DNA from 2 places in the Pseudomonas sp. NPDC089554 genome. Region 1 is predicted to be linked to the other one. Evidence: predicted binding sites of a transcription regulator. Region 1 holds the regulator's gene; the other holds the start of a gene.
What was found. The regulator sigma-54, encoded in region 1, starts transcription at its own class of promoters, with help from an activator protein. The targets are predictions, from matches to a motif close to ANTGGCATNNANNTTGCTNT.
Positions count from the first base shown of each region.

Region 2: flgB (flagellar basal body rod protein FlgB) is a predicted target of sigma-54. The motif match lies at 1,379-1,398, and genes of this name have one in related genera.

Region 1 is NZ_JBNNVR010000070.1:6,941-11,481, reverse strand. It holds gene ACQKPE_RS19040 (ZIP family metal transporter) at 1-116, shown strand, start outside; gene ACQKPE_RS19035 (HPr family phosphocarrier protein) at 136-408, opposite strand; gene rapZ (RNase adapter RapZ) at 429-1,283, opposite strand; gene ptsN (PTS IIA-like nitrogen regulatory protein PtsN) at 1,286-1,753, opposite strand; gene hpf (ribosome hibernation-promoting factor, HPF/YfiA family) at 1,766-2,074, opposite strand; gene ACQKPE_RS19015 (RNA polymerase factor sigma-54) at 2,153-3,649, opposite strand; gene lptB (LPS export ABC transporter ATP-binding protein) at 3,828-4,541, opposite strand, start outside.
Region 2 is NZ_JBNNVR010000050.1:7,655-12,195, reverse strand. It holds gene ACQKPE_RS15725 (chemotaxis protein CheV) at 1-297, shown strand, start outside; gene cheR (protein-glutamate O-methyltransferase CheR) at 348-1,175, shown strand; gene flgB (flagellar basal body rod protein FlgB) at 1,445-1,852, shown strand; gene flgC (flagellar basal body rod protein FlgC) at 1,855-2,298, shown strand; gene flgD (flagellar hook assembly protein FlgD) at 2,314-3,009, shown strand; gene flgE (flagellar hook protein FlgE) at 3,040-4,323, shown strand; partial or broken gene ACQKPE_RS15695 (efflux RND transporter periplasmic adaptor subunit) at 4,316-4,541, shown strand, end outside.

The DNA of each region.
Region 1 (4,541 bases):
TGGTAACCCAGGAGATCATTCCCGAGTCGCGCAGCAACGGTAATCACCGGCTAGCCAGTCTCGGGCTGTGTGTCGGTTTCTGCCTGATGATGGCGATGGATAACGCGCTGTCCTGAGGGCTCGCGCAGCGGTCACTTACTCGCCTTCGTCGAAATAGTTGTTGATAAGCGCCACCAGCGCTTCGAGGGCGTCGTTTTCCTGTTCGCCCTCGGTATACAGGTGCACCTGGGTACCCTTGCCTGCCGCCAGCATCATCACCGCCATGATGCTCTTGCCATCGACCAGTTTGTCCGGTGCGCGACCCACCCTGACCTGGCAGGGAAAGCGGCCGGCCACGCCGACGAACTTGGCTGCCGCCCGGGCATGCAGGCCTAGCTTGTTGATGATGGTGATTTCGCGGGCGGGCATCGTGGGGTGGATCCTGTGGGCTAGAGGTCGCGGTGGCGGACCTGGACGTTTTTCAGTGTGGGTTGCAGCAGTTGGCCAAGGCGTTCGGTGATGTACACCGAGCGATGGTGACCGCCGGTGCAACCGATGGCGATGGTGACATAGGCGCGGTTGCTGGCGGCGAAGCGGGGCAACCATTTGAGCAAGTAGCTGGAAATGTCCTGGAACATTTCCTCGACATCCGGCTGCGCGGCCAGGTAGTCGATCACCGGCTGATCGAGGCCGGAATGCTCACGCAGTTCCGGCTTCCAGTAGGGGTTGGGCAGGCAGCGTACGTCGAATACCAGGTCGGCGTCGATGGGCATGCCGCGCTTGAAACCGAACGATTCCACCAGGAAGGCGGTGCCGGGTTCAGGCTGGTTGAGCAGGCGCAGTTTGATCGAGTCACGCAACTGGTAGAGGTTGAGGCTGGTGGTGTCGATCTTCAGGTCTGCCAGGTCGGCGATCGGCCCGAGCAGTTCGCTTTCGACACGGATGGCCTCGGCGAGCGATCGGTCGGAATTGGTCAGCGGGTGACGCCGACGGGTTTCCGAGAAGCGCTTGAGCAAGGTGTCTTCATCAGCATCCAGGTACAGCACGTCGCATTGGATATGCCGCGCCCGGGCTTCCTCGAGCAGTTCGGGGAAGCGCGTCAGGTGGCTTGGCAGGTTGCGCGCATCGATCGACACGGCGACTTTCGGTTGCAGCAGCTCGGTATTGAGCAGCGCACTCTCCGCCAGCTGCGGCAACAGCCCAGCGGGCAGGTTGTCGATGCAGTAGAAGCCGTTGTCTTCCAGGACATCGAGCGCGGTGCTCTTGCCGGAGCCGGACCGGCCGCTGACGATGATCAGGCGCATGTTCAGTGCTCGTTCTGTGCGTCCAGGACTACCTGGTAAAGGGCCTCGCTGCTGTCGGCGGCACGCAGGCGATCACGGACCTCCTTGCGATCGAGCATGCTGGCGATCTGACGCAGCAGTTCAAGGTGTGCATCGGTGGCTGCTTCCGGCACCAGCAGGACGAACAGCAGGTCCACGGGCGCGCCGTCGATGGCATCGTAGTCGATGGCGGCATCCAGGTGCAGCAAGGCGCTGACTGGCGAATTGCAGCCTTCGAGCCGGCAATGGGGGATGGCAATGCCGTTGCCGAAACCGGTAGAACCGAGTTTCTCGCGCGCGATCAATTTCTCGAAGACGTCCTGCTCGTCGAGCTCGGGGACTTCCTTGATGATCGCCTTGGCAACGATTTCCAAAGCCTTTTTCTTACTAGTGACCCCCGGAACGTTCACCAGGGAACGGCCGGGGGTCAGGATGGTTTCAAGTCGGATCATGGATGAGGGGTATCAGCGGGCTGCTGCACCTTGCAACAGGCTCTGCTGTTTTTCCTTGTGTTTTTTCAGTTGGCGGTCGAGCTTGTCGGCCAAGGCGTCGATCGCTGCATACATGTCTTTATCTTCGGCGTTCGCAACCACTTCGCCGCCGGGAATTTGCAAGGTCGCTTCGACCTTCTGTTGCAACTTCTCGACCGTCAGGATGACCTGCACGTTGGTGATCTTGTCGAAGTGGCCTTCCACGCGAGCGAGTTTTTCAAGAACGTACTCACGCAGCGGCTGGGTGACTTCTACATGGTGTCCACTGATGTTGACTTGCATACAGCTTCTCCTTTGTTGCCCGTGCATAAAGAGGCAGGTATTGCGCCTGCCACTGAAACGCTGTGGCACATCCAGGGGCTACATCAATCGCTTGCGTTCACTCGACGGTGCGATGCCGAGGGACTCGCGGTACTTGGCGACGGTGCGACGGGCGACCTGAATGCCTTGTGCTTCCAGTAAACCAGCGATCTTGCTGTCACTCAATGGCTTTTTCGCATTTTCCGCGGCAACCAGTTTCTTGATGATCGCGCGAATGGCCGTGGACGAGCATTCGCCGCCTTCGGCGGTGCTGACGTGGCTGGAGAAAAAGTATTTCAGCTCGTAGATGCCACGCGGCGTGTGCATGTACTTCTGCGTGGTGACCCGGGAAATGGTCGACTCGTGCATGCCCACTGCCTCGGCGATGTCATGCAGCACGAGAGGCTTCATGGCCTCGTCGCCATGGTCGAGGAAGCCGCGCTGGTGCTCGACGATCTGGGTCGCGACCTTCATCAGCGTCTCGTTGCGGCTTTGCAGGCTCTTGATGAACCAGCGCGCTTCCTGCAACTGGTTGCGCATGAAGGTGTTGTCGGCGCTGGTGTCGGCACGGCGCACGAACCCGGCGTACTGCGGGTTCACGCGCAGGCGTGGGACTGCCTCCTGGTTGAGCTCAACCAGCCAGCGGTCGCTGTCCTTGCGCACGATGACGTCGGGGACGACGTACTCCGGCTCGCTGGACTCGATCTGCGAACCTGGGCGCGGGTTCAGGCTCTGCACCAGTTCGATGACCTGGCGCAGCTCGTCTTCCTTGAGCTTCATGCGCCGCATCAGCTGGCTGTAGTCGCGGCTGCCGAGCAGGTCGATGAAGTCGGTGACCAGGCGCTGGGCGTCGGCCATCCACGGGGTGCTCCTGGGCAGCTGGCGCAGTTGCAGGAGCAGGCACTCGCCCAGGTTGCGCGCGCCGACACCTGCTGGCTCGAACTGCTGGATACGGTGCAGTACTGCTTCGACTTCGTCGAGTTCGATATCCAGCTCCGGGTCGAAGCCTTCGCAGATCTCTTCGAGGGTGTCGTCCAGGTAGCCCTGGTTGTTGATACTGTCGATCAGGGTAACGGCGATCAGGCGATCGGTATCGGACATCGGTGCCAGGTTCAGCTGCCACAGCAGGTGGCTTTGCAGGCTTTCCCCGGCGGACGTGCGGGTGGTGAAATCCCACTCGTCGTCATCGTTACTGGGCAGGCTGCTGGCGCTGGTCTGGTAGATGTCTTCCCAGGCGGTGTCGACGGGGAGTTCGTTGGGAATGCGCTCGTTCCATTCGCCTTCCTCCAGGGTTTCCGTGTTGCTGCTACTGGTTTCCTGGAAGCTGCTCTCCTGGGTTTCGGCAACCGGCTTGCTGTCGCCGTTCTCGGCCATCGGGTCGCTGTTGTCGAAATCGTCGCCGTCTTCCTGACGTTCGAGCATCGGGTTCGACTCCAGCGCTTCCTGGATTTCCTGCTGGAGGTCCAGGGTAGAGAGCTGGAGCAGACGGATGGCCTGTTGCAACTGCGGGGTCATCGTCAGTTGCTGGCCCATTTTTAGGACGAGCGATGGTTTCATGGCTGGAACTTAATACCTTGTTCGCCGGCACGCATGTGCCATCTACTACAGGGCGCTAAGGCGCCGAATTTAAGCAAGTTATATGCCTGAAATTGCGGCGCTTGCCTAGACCCTGTAACAATTAAGCCTCTTGCGCGAGGCTTTGCCAGCTTGATGCAGTGCTCCAGGTTGGCCTGGGTCAGAGTCGGAACTCGTGGCCCAGGTAAACCTCCTTGACCAACTGGTTGGCCAGGATGGACTCGGAATCGCCTTCGGCGATCAGTTGGCCATCGTTGACAATGTAGGCGGTTTCGCAGATGTCCAGGGTCTCGCGCACGTTGTGGTCGGTGATGAGCACACCGATGCCTTTGGCCTTGAGGTGGTGGATGATCTGCTTGATGTCGCCCACGGAGATTGGGTCGACACCGGCGAAGGGTTCGTCCAGCAGGATGAACTTCGGTGCGGTGGCCAGGGCGCGGGCGATTTCCACGCGGCGCCGTTCGCCGCCGGACAGGCTCATGCCGAGGTTGTCGCGGATGTGGCTGATGTGGAATTCCTGCAGCAGGCTTTCCAGCTCCTGGCGCCGGCCCTCGCGATCCAGTTCCTTGCGGGTTTCAAGGATCGCCATGATGTTGTCGGCCACCGACAGCTTGCGGAAGATCGACGCTTCCTGGGGCAGGTAGCCGATACCGGCGCGCGCGCGGCCGTGCATGGGCTTGTGGCTGACGTCGTCGCTGTCGATCAGTACGCGGCCCTGGTCGGCCTGGACCAGGCCGACGATCATGTAGAAACAGGTGGTCTTGCCGGCCCCGTTGGGGCCGAGCAGGCCGACGATCTGGCCGCTGTCGATTGACAGGCTGACGTCGCGGACGACCTGGCGGCCCTTGTAGCTCTTGGCCAGGTGTTGCGCTTT
Region 2 (4,541 bases), on a different contig from region 1:
GGTCGTCAGGCCCTGGATTACCTGCGCAAGCTGGTCGACGAGGGCAAGCGTCCGGAAGAAGAGTTCCTGATGATGATCTCGGACATAGAAATGCCGGAAATGGACGGCTATACCCTTACCGCGGAAATTCGCAGCGATCCGCGCATGCAAAAGTTGCACATCTGCCTGCATACTTCGTTGTCAGGCGTGTTCAACCAGGCGATGGTCAAGAAGGTCGGTGCCGATGACTTCCTGGCCAAGTTCAGGCCGGACGACTTGGCCCAGCGAGTGGTCGACCGCATCAAGGCTACGCATTGAAACGGCCGGGGCATGGCCCCGGCGCAAGCGATTTGAAAGAGGCGGCAGCATTGTCTACGGGTAATTTGGATTTCGAACAGTTCCGGGTCTTCCTGGAGAAAGCCTGTGGCATCCTGCTGGGCGAGAATAAGCAGTACCTGGTGTCCAGCCGTCTCAACAAGCTGATGGAACAGCAGGGCATCAAGAGCCTGGGCGAGCTGGTACAGCGTATCCAGAGCCAGCCGCGCGGCGGCTTGCGCGAGCAGGTGGTCGATGCCATGACCACCAACGAGACCCTGTGGTTTCGCGATACCTACCCTTTCGAGGTGCTCAAGAGCAAGGTGGTGCCGGAGTTCATCAAGGGCAACCCGGGCCAGCGCCTGCGGATCTGGTCGGCGGCCTGCTCCTCGGGGCAGGAACCGTACTCCATTTCCATGGCCCTCGACGAATTCGAGCGCACCAACCTCGGCCAGTTGAAGATGGGCGCGCAAATCGTTGCCACCGACCTGTCCGGTAGCATGCTCAACAACTGCAAGACCGGTGAGTACGACAGCCTGGCAATTGCCCGGGGCCTGTCCCAGGACCGCCTGCAACGTTACTTCGACCCCAAGGGGCCGGGGCGCTGGGCGGTGAAGCCGCCGATCCGCAGCCGTGTTGAGTTCCGCTCGTTCAACCTGCTCGACAGCTATGCCAGCCTGGGCAAGTTCGACATCGTGTTCTGTCGCAACGTGCTGATCTACTTCTCGGCGCAGGTCAAGAAGGACATCCTCATGCGCATCCATGGCACGCTCAAGCCAGGGGGCTACCTGTTCCTTGGTGCCTCGGAGGCGCTCAACGGCCTGCCGGACCACTACCAGATGGTGCAGTGCAGCCCGGGCATCATCTACCAGGCAAAGTAATGAAGTAGGCGAGAGGGCCGGTATCGAGAGATACCGGCCTTTTTCTTTGCCGATATTTTGCCGCCGTCAATTTTTTGGATTGCCGCTTTTGCCGCTGTGCAATTGCCGCTTGCCCACCCTCAAGCGGAAGCCCTTTGCCGCTTTTCTGGCATGTCGCCCCGTGGCAATGCGGTGAAAGCCCCATAATTCAAGGCTTCTCTGTGATTGGCACAGGCCTTGCTATAACTCGTTCAACGCAACTCCGGTCAACCTTCGAAGGTTTCCCCGACATGAGCATCAGTTTCGACAAGGCACTTGGTATCCACGAAAAGGCACTGGGCTTTCGCGCCCAGCGTGCCGAGGTGCTGGCCAACAACATCGCCAACGCCGACACGCCCAACTACAAGGCGCGCGACATGGAATTCTCCTCGGTGCTCGCCGCCGAGTCCGAGAAGCAAAATGTCGGCCGTGTCTCGCTGACCCGCACCAATGCCCAGCACATCGAGGCCCAGGGCCTGACCCTGGCCGACGAGAGCCTCAAGTATCGCACCCCGGCCCATCCGTCGATCGACCAGAACACCGTCGATGCCCAGGTCGAGCAGTCGAACTACACCGAGAATGCCATGGGCTTCCAGGCCAGCTTCACCTTGCTCAACAGTAAATTCAAAGGGCTGGTTTCGGCCCTGCGCGGAGAATAATCATGTCCCTTGCCAGCGTCTTCCACATTGCCGGTAGCGGCATGAGCGCGCAGAACACGCGCCTGAACACCGTCGCCTCGAACATCGCCAACGCCGAGACCGTCTCGTCGAGCATCGACCAGACCTACCGCGCCCGCCACCCGGTGTTCGCCACCACCTTCGAACAGGCGCAAAACGGCGCCGGCCAGTCGCTGTTCGAAGACCAGGGTCAGGCCGGCCAGGGCGTGCAGGTCAAGGGCATCATCGAGGACCAGAGCAACCTCGAGGCGCGCTACGAGCCGAACCACCCGGCAGCGAACAAGGACGGCTACGTCTACTACCCGAACGTCAACGTGGTCGAGGAGATGGCTGACATGATCTCCGCCAGTCGCGCGTTCCAGACCAACGCCGAACTGATGAACACCGCCAAGGCGATGATGCAGAAGGTGCTGACCCTGGGTCAGTGATAAGGACGACAGACCATGGCAATCGATAACAGCACCCTCAACGACGTCCTCAAGAGTTCCGGCGTCAGCGACGGCACCAGCAAGCCCAAGACCCAGACCACCGACAGCAATGCCTTGGGCAAGGATGCGTTCCTGCAGTTGCTGGTCACCCAGATGCAGCACCAGAACCCGCTCGACCCACAGGAAAACGGCGAGTTCGTCGCGCAGCTGGCACAGTTCAGCAGCCTGGAAGGCATCACCGCCCTCAATGACACGGTCACCGCGATCGCCGGCGCCATGGGCTCGTCCCAGGCCCTGCAGGCCTCGTCGCTGGTGGGGCGTTCGGTCATCGTGCAGAACGACAAGGCCATGGTCGACACCACCAAAAGCTTCAATGGCCAGGTCGTGGTGCCGCAGAGCATCAGCGAGGGCAAGGTCACCATCAAGGACAAGGACGGAAACGTCGTGCGCACTATCGACCTGGGTGCGCAGAAGGCGGGCAACGCCGACTTCATCTGGGATGGCAAGAACGCAAAGGGCGAAGTGGCCCCGGCGGGCGAATACACCTTCACCGCCACCACCACGGTCGAAGGCAAGTCGGTTGAGATGTACACCCTGCTGCCAGCCACCGTTACCAGTGTCACCTTTGGCACCAATGGCGGCGAAATGATGCTCAACCTCGCCGGTATCGGCAAGGTCGGCATCTCCAAAGTACAAACCATCGGAATCTAAGGCCGGCTATTCGGCAGAAGGAGCGAACACATGTCTTTCAATATCGGTCTTAGCGGTCTGTACGCAGCCAACAAGCAACTGGACGTCACCGGCAACAACATCGCCAACGTCGCCACCACTGGCTTCAAATCGTCGCGTGCCGAGTTCGCCGACGTGTACGCTGGCGCCAACCGCCTGGGCGTCGGCCAGAACCAGGTGGGTAACGGTGTGCGCCTGGCAGCGATATCCCAGCAGTTCGGCCAGGGTGATGTGAACAACACTGGCAACGTGCTGGACATGGGTATCCAAGGTCAGGGCTTCTTCGTGCTTTCCGACAACGGCGCGCTGCAATACACCCGTGCCGGTGCCTTCCGGACTGACAACGCCAACTATGTCACCACCTCCGATGGCCTGCGCCTGCAAGGCTATGCGGCCGACGCCAACGGCAATATCCAGCGTGGCGTGTTGAGCGACCTGCGCATCGATACTTCGGCACTGGCGCCACGGGCGACTTCCACGATCGACCAGAGCCTGAACCTGAACTCTTCCGCCAAGGACATTCCACTGCCGGCCGTGCCGCCAGTGCCGGGTGATCCGAACCTGGCCTTCGACCCGGCTGACCAGAACACCTACACCAAGTCGTTCCCGACCAAGATGTACGACAGCCAGGGCAACGAGCACGTCATGGAGCAGTTCTACCGCAAGACCGGTACCAACGAGTGGACCATGTACACCTTGGTCGATGGACGCAACCCGTTCGACCCGACCAGCACCACGCCGCTGAGTGGCACCATCACCTTCAACAGCGACGGCTCGGTCGACACCATGACCGCGAGCGCCACTGGCGTACCGGCAGGGGCAACCTGGAGCGTGACCAACAACAACTTCAGCATGGTGGGTTGGATCCCGGCTTCGCAGAACGCCGCAGGCACCTGGGGGCCAAACGGTTCGAACGGCAATGCCGACGGCGTCCGCCTGGCCATGGGCAGCACCACGTCCTACAACACCGACACCGCACGCCAGCGTCCGTACCAGGACGGCTATGCCACCGGTATCCTGTCGAGCCTGTCCATCGACGCCAGTGGTGTGATGTTCGCAAGCTTCAGTAACGAGCAGTCGCGCGCCATTGGCCAGGTAGCCATCGCCAGCTTCACCAACGAGCAGGGCTTGCAGCAGATCGGCGGCACCCGCTGGACCGAGACCTTCGCCTCGGGCATTCCGAACGTGGATGCACCGAAGACCGGTACCCTGGGTTCGGTGCAGTCCAACTCGCTGGAAGCCTCCAACGTCAACCTGACCCAAGAGCTGGTCGAGCTGATCAAGGCGCAAGGATGAAGTCTCCAGCCCGGAACTGCCCAGGGTCGGCGTACTGCAAGTACAACCCACCGATTTCGCCGCCAAGGTCACCCTGACCGGCGATGTACAGGCACGCGTGAAAACCGACCTGTCGTTCCGCGTGGGCGGCAAGATCATCTCGCGCAGCGTCGATGTGGGCGACCACGTCAAGGCCAACCAGGTGCTCGCGCGCCTCGACCCGAAGGATCTGCAGAACA